DNA from 2 places in the Flavobacterium sp. B114r genome. Region 2 is predicted to be linked to the other one. Evidence: riboswitches for the same ligand, from Rfam matches in the RefSeq annotation. Region 2 holds a riboswitch; the other holds the start of a gene.
The links. Region 2 has a riboswitch for S-adenosylmethionine ahead of QLQ94_RS15500 (SusC/RagA family TonB-linked outer membrane protein). Riboswitches for the same ligand answer to the same signal wherever they lie in the genome.
Positions count from the first base shown of each region.

Region 1: it holds a riboswitch for S-adenosylmethionine, as region 2 does, so the genes downstream of both, QLQ94_RS07590 (alpha/beta fold hydrolase) here and QLQ94_RS15500 (SusC/RagA family TonB-linked outer membrane protein) in region 2, are expected to answer to the same signal.

Region 1 covers NZ_CP124858.1:1,713,998-1,717,563, reverse strand. Annotated here, with positions in the region: gene thrA (bifunctional aspartate kinase/homoserine dehydrogenase I) at 1-513, opposite strand, end outside; gene QLQ94_RS07590 (alpha/beta fold hydrolase) at 515-1,498, opposite strand; SAM riboswitch class I at 1,577-1,685, opposite strand; gene QLQ94_RS07585 (hypothetical protein) at 1,874-2,077, opposite strand; gene QLQ94_RS07580 (homoserine dehydrogenase family protein) at 2,689-3,566, opposite strand, start outside.
Region 2 covers NZ_CP124858.1:3,634,863-3,638,428, forward strand. Annotated here, with positions in the region: gene QLQ94_RS15495 (BamA/TamA family outer membrane protein) at 1-493, opposite strand, end outside; SAM riboswitch class I at 1,148-1,247, shown strand; gene QLQ94_RS15500 (SusC/RagA family TonB-linked outer membrane protein) at 1,504-3,566, shown strand, end outside.

The DNA of each region.
Region 1 (3,566 bases), 1.9 Mb from region 2:
TTTACCGTTGTGTTCTTTGAAATAGTTGACAACATTTTTCTTAGAAAGCTGTTCTAACGGTTGTGCATCTCCAAATTTCGAATCCGTTTTTAATAATAATCTTGAATCAACAAAATTTGCCGGAATTCCTTTTTCTATTAAAATTGCGGTCAATAATTTAGCCGAAAGCAATTCTCCTTTTGACAAAATCTGATCTTTGATTTTATTGCTGTAATCTCCAATTAAGCTTACGCCTTCAAAAAGTTTTTCTAAAATATTAAATTCTTCAGAAAAATCTACCTGAGGATAATCTGAAATCTGATAGGTTTTGAAATTTTCAAATAATGGTTTGTAATTACCATTTTTAGCGGCAAGCTTCAAAATATAATCTAACTCATCGGTAGCTTTTCCTCGGGCCGAAACGACAACTGCAATTTGTTCTCCTTGATTTACTTTATCAGAAATGATTGAAACTACTTTATTAAGTCCTTCTCCGTTTGATAACGATTTACCTCCAAATTTTAATATTTTCATTTTATTTTTCTATTGTTTCTGCCTTAAAAATATCGGCAAGTAAATGATCTAATTGTTTGTACTCGATTAAAAAAGCGTCATGTCCGTGTACCGAATCTATTTCGCTGTAAAAGACATTGTTTTTGAACTTTTTTAATTCATTATAAGTTTCGCGATTTTCTTTTGGTGTAAAAAACAAATCTGAGTTGATTCCTATAATATGAATCGCTGCATTTGTTCTGGACAATAAAGTCTCGAAATCTTGACTATGTCTGGTAATATCTATGGTTTTAAGCAATTGGTTCATCAGTTTATATGATGCCAATTGATATCTCTTTTGTAATTTTTGTCCGTGATGCGCCAACCAGCTTTCGATATTAAAAATGAGCTGCTCGTTGTTGATTGTACGTTGAAATTTTTCTTTGAATGATTCAGGAGAGCGATAACACAACATGGCATGGATTCTGGCATCTTCTATAGGTTTTGAAGAATTGTTGAGTATTTGCTCTTGTAAGTAACAATTAGCGATCATCCAGTCTGTCGATTTCCAGTCTGTTGCAATTGGAATCAAGTTTTGAGTAATGTTGGGTTCTAATGCAAGAATTTCCCAGGCAATTCCTCCACCAACAGAACCGCCAATAATTGTGTGTAATTGTGCGATATCTAAGGATTCTAATCCTTTTATAAAAATTCGGGCAATATCTCTTGTCGTGAAGTCCTGATAGTTTTCTACTATAAACGAATCGTTTCCGTTTCCGGGAACGTCGAATGCCAATATGGTATATCTCTGGGTATCGATTGTTTTTTCGTCGCCAATCAGGTCATTCCACCAGCCATTTTTACCTGTAACCTCAGAATTTCCGGTCAATGCATGATTGACCAAAACTATAGGCGCGCTATACAATGGCAAACCAGAAAGGGTAAAGCTTAATGGTAATGAATGATATGATGCACCACTTTCTGTGATGAAATCGTGAATTATGATGGGACTTGGTATATTTTCCAATTTCAAATCTTTTTATTATTGATTTGTATGTGGAAATATTAGAAAGAAAGTACTAGAGTGAAACTAGAAAAATTCTTGTTGTTATCTTTCCACGTTTGGGCGTGGTAGAATGCAGCACCTTCTTCGAATTAACGAAGGGTTGCTAAGGATTCATCGGGTCTAATCCCTCGTCCTTTCTTTATAACATTTCAATACGTTTTTGAACTTAAAGGTGCAAATTAACTACTAATTTCTTAAACAAACAAATTTTATCGAAACTGATTCTGCAATTTCTTAAAGATAATTCAAACACAAACTCTTGTACGCAAAAAATTACCGAACTATCAGCCCAGTAAATTTAAGCAGGTATTCCCCTATTTTATGATACTTTTTGATTTAGATAAAAAGTGTTTCATTTTCTTTTGAATACATCAAAAACAATAATGAGTTTGGCTCTTTTTTCTCCGCTGTTTTATCTGCCTCAGTAATTCCGAATCTCGGGTGTACTAATTCATTTGTTGGCGGTGGCGGATTGTTTCTTTTTGCTCTTAAGTTTTTCAATGTAGAAAAAGTCTTTGTTAAGTAGTTTAATGTGCTCATGATATTTAAGTTTACGTTAGTTTATGTTTTATAATCTTTATTATTTGTTTAATTTTTTGTTATGGCAACCAAATGGAATAAAAAAACCCTTTTGGATTTGAATACCAAAAGGGTTTAAGTTTTTTACAACTTATATATACTTTTAGTATCAACAGACGCATACACAAATACGTGCGACGTTAAACATCTTGTTCATCTGTAGGGATTTATTCATCTGTGATTTACTTGCTATTTGAAAAAATTCTTGCATTTTTTTATTTTATTTAACTTCTCGAAACTATTGACTGTTTTTACTTTTATCCTTGTTTTTTTTTAATTAAATAAGAAATAAAGTCATTCAACATTTGTTCCAATCGACATAACAATTCTTCAGAATTGAAAATTTACTTTTGGTAGTTTTGAGGTATTACAAATGTGCGAATATTTTTTCAATTACGCAAGTGAGGATCAGCAAATTAATCTTAAAAAACGTTAAAAATTACCTTTTTAACGTTAAAAAACATCTTACAAATTTAAGATTTAAAAAAATTAACGTAAAAACCTACAAAAAAATATCTAATAATTTTCCTGTTTCATTATATCAAAGAACAACTAACTACTATTAAAACCACTTACGACCAAACTGCTTCTTTATTTTTAATTTTTTCTGCTACTTTCAAAATGTCAGTTATTATCCCTCTTGAAATAGCTTGTTTACATGCCGAAGCGCTTTGAATTGCTATTGGAACATCTGCGTATGATTGTGTGTAAATTTCGAAAATGGTATCTGATCCTTTTAACTGACCAATTGCTGATGTAACCGGTTCTGAAACCAATTTGACTTCCAGCGTGTTTTTCTCGACATCAAATTCTCCCACATATCTTAATACGTGATTGTCTTTTTGGGTTATTTTTGCAATTTTAAATGATTTGTCGATTGCATCTTTGTTCAGTATTCCGTTTTTCTCCAGATGTTCTTCTGTAATAAGAGAGTTGATTTTAATATCCGAAAGATCAAAATCCTTTCCTATTTCCCTGGTCAGAATCAATAGTTTTCTTGCTGTATCATTTCCGGATAAATCTTCCTTAAAAGTAGAACGCATTAATCCGAGTAAACTGGCATCTTTTAGAAGTGACGAAAAAGTAGCTTCTTCATTTGCAAATCTATTAAATACGTAACTTAGATTATCAGAGAAAACACCTCGTATTTTGGTGATTTTCTCTCCGGAATAATACAAATCTCTTAAGGTTTGCAAAACCGGAAATCCTGTATCTACTGATGTCTCGTACAAAAACTCTTTGTCGTATTTTTTAAGATTTACCCTAATTTCTTTATATAAATCAATAGGTAATGTATTGGCTTTTTTATTTACCGCTACAATATTAAATCCGTTTTCGATCAGGGTATTATAATGATGAATTAGCTCGTCGCTTGCCGTTGCATCAACTGCAATTAGATTTTCAAATTCATTTTCTTTGGCAAATTCAATAATATCCTGCACTTTAAACG
Region 2 (3,566 bases):
TGTCATAATGCGCATACGCATAACCAATACCGGCGTATAAGGATTTTATAACCTTACGCTGCAGGATAAAGTTTACCATCGACGCTTTAGTTCCATAATCGTAAAAATCAGGTACGTCGATATCATCTACATAAAATTGTGCGTTTTGATTGCCTGTTGCGAAAAAAAGTTGTGCCCTCCAGCTATCTTCCTTAATGTACCATTTATTAAAAGAGGCAATAAAATAAGATTTGTTGGTACTATAAACGGCAGAAATACCGGATAACGATTTAGGCGAAATTGTATCTGCTTTGTTCACCTTGTACATCATCATTGGGATCGCACCAAACATAAATTCCAGAGTTCTGTTGTAATTAAGGTAAGGCATTATATTGAAATCAATATTTTTGACCTTTGGTTTAGGTGTCGTTGCTGTGCTATCAGCCAATTTTGTTTGAGACCATGCCAGAGAACAGCATAAGAATAGAAATATAAAAAATGAATTTTTCTGCATTGTGGATTTATTTTTAAGTTATGCATTATAAACCGGTAAATGTATTCTCAGAATGTATGTCAAAAAATAATACTGCTATGGTAAATTTTTTTAATGTATTGCTTTTACGCGATGCATTTTTTTAGGGTATGCCTTAAAAAAGTAAATAAAAAACAGGATTTCTTTCGCTTTCTCTATTTGTATAATTACATTTTGTAGTACTTAAAGAAAAAAAAAAATTTGTTAATATGACAAAAGGGTAGAAGTGCATAACAAGAAAAGCAGTTTTTAATATCGTTTTATTTCTTCTTTAGACGACTTTTAGATATGGCTTTATTAAGAAATAACGTGGTATTACCGGATGAAATTATTAGCGAAAAGTAAATTTTTGTAATCTTTTTTTTGCTTTGAATTCAGCTTTTAAAAATTAAATAAAAAAATATATAAAGCTACAAAAGTATGTATCTGTAAAAAAAAATAACGTATTGTAGTGTTGTAATGTTTTGATTTTGTGTGTTTTATTTGTTTTTTAAGAGCATTTATTTTTAACTGTATAAAGGGAGATTGCAACTAATTTTACTGCTTATTAAGTTCTGTTTTCTAAAAAATAAATTTAAACTCTACTAATTATATAGAATTTATATATATATTTGCAGAGTAGAAAAAATCTACGTGAACTTATCCAGAAAGACTGAGGGATTAGGCCCGATGATGTCTTAGCAACCTGTTACTCAATAAGGTGCTAAATCCTTCCGCTGCGGTGGACAGATAAGAAAGATTTCTTTAGAAAATCTGAGTAAGATCATTATTATTAAAGTCATTTATTTTTTAGAATGAAAACGCAACTAATATTACACGCCCAATCAGAACAACCTGAATTTTCGAAAGAGGAGAACCATGTCCACGTTTTCCGAATGCAATACACTTAGCTTTTAATTAACCAATCTCCTGTTTTTTATCAATAAAATGATAGGCCATTCTAAGAGTGGTCCGGGAATTTCTATGTCCAATTTTTAATTAACCCAACCAAAATGAAAAAAATCTTACTCAGCTTAATTTTTTTGTTTAGCATACTTCCCAGTGTGTTACACGCACAGGACCGAACGATCAGTGGTACCGTCAGAGGTTCTGATACCGGAGAACCGTTACCCGGAGTTACAATCATTGCCACAGAAAGTGGTAAATCTACTATTAGTGACGGAAACGGAAAATTTTCTCTTTCGATAACGCCACAAGACAATACAGTTTCTATCAATTATGTTGGTTATGAAACACTCGAAAAAAGAGCCGGTTCATCCTTTAGCAACATTCGGCTTAATCCCTCTAATACTGCTTTAAAAGAAGTTTTAGTCGTAGGTTACGGAACTCAAAGTAAAAAAGAATTTACAGGATCAGCCGCAAGAATAACCTCGAAAACAATTAAGGACATTCCCGTGCAAAGTTTTGAGCAGGCACTTATTGGTAAAGCTTCCGGAGTAAATGTTTCTACGCCAAGTGGGGTATTAAACGATCCTCCGGTAATTAGAATTCGAGGGGTAAATTCAATTTCGTTAAGTACTTCTCCATTAATTGTTATTGACGGGATACCGGTTAATTCCGGTGATGTTTCTACAACAAATTCAGTAGCCAATAATCCGTTATCCGATATTAATCCATCAGATATTGAATCGATAGATATTTTGAAAGATGCAGCGTCTACCTCAATTTATGGCTCACGTGCAGCTGGTGGAGTAATCTTAGTAACTACTAAAAAAGGAAAAGCAGGAAAAGCTAAAGTAAATTATGATGCCTGGGTAGGGATTACAAGAGCCACCAGATTACCTGACCTTTTAAACAATACACAATACGAAGACATTAAAAATGAAGCCGTACTGAATAGCAAAATATTAAGCGGAAATGAAAATAATCCTGCTGTAGCCTCAGCACTTTTCTTTCCGTCTTTCAACGCAGATGGTACACGTGTCAATACAAAATGGAAGGATCAGGTATATCGCGACGCGGTTTCTCAAAATCATAACCTAAGTATTTCCGGCGGAACAGACAAAACAAGGTATTTTTTCTCTACCAATTATTCTAAACAGGAAGGAATTACAAAAGATAATGAGTTCGAAAGAAAAGGAGCAAGGTTTAATATCGATCACGATGTAAACAGCTGGTTGAAACTGGGAGGAAATCTATCGTATAACAATACTTTCAATCAGGCTCAAAATACAGGATCATTAAGCAGCAGCGGTTTGTTATTGATTGGTGCAGCACGTCTTGCATTGGTATTGCCTCCAAACGTTGCAGCTTATAATGCTGATGGTTCTTATAATTTAAGTTCGACAGGAACTGCAAGTTCGGGAAATAACTTATTTACCAATACATTATGGCATCCCGGCGCCTTGTTTGAAAACAGTAAATATACCAGTTCAAACGATCATATGGTAGGGAATATTCATGCTACGATTACCTTTTTCGACGGATTTAAATTCGACAGTAATTACGGAATCGACAGATTAAGAGCCGAGAATATTACCTATTTAAGTCCTAATCTTGGATCTTCTGCATTTTCTACAGGTGGTTCTGCAACTAATATTGCTGCACTAAGAAACAATTACAATTTTACCAACAGTTTTACTTTCGACAGGCGTTTTGGAGCCAAACATCACATTGCAGCATTGGCAGGATATGATGTTCAGAAATATGAAAACTCTTCGTGGGGAGCCAATCAAACCAACGTTTCTGATCCTTTCTTTGAATACTATCAGGGAACATGGGGAACAATCAGGTCTTCCGGAAACAGCTTGTCAGAAAGACTTTTTCTTTCCTCTTTTTTTAGATTATCGTATGATTATGGTGGAAAATATTTCATTACAGGAAATTTCAGAAAAGACGGAAATTCAGCTTTAGGTTTAAATAATAAATACGGAAATTTTGGAGGTATCTCTGCCGGATGGTCCATAAGTGAAGAATCTTTTTTTAAAGACAGTCAAATTACAGATTATGTAAGTTCACTTAAACTAAAAGGAAGCTGGGGAAGAGTAGGTAACGGAAACCTTTCATCAGCGTATGCTTCACAAAATCTTTACGGCGCATCCATTTATGGATCAGC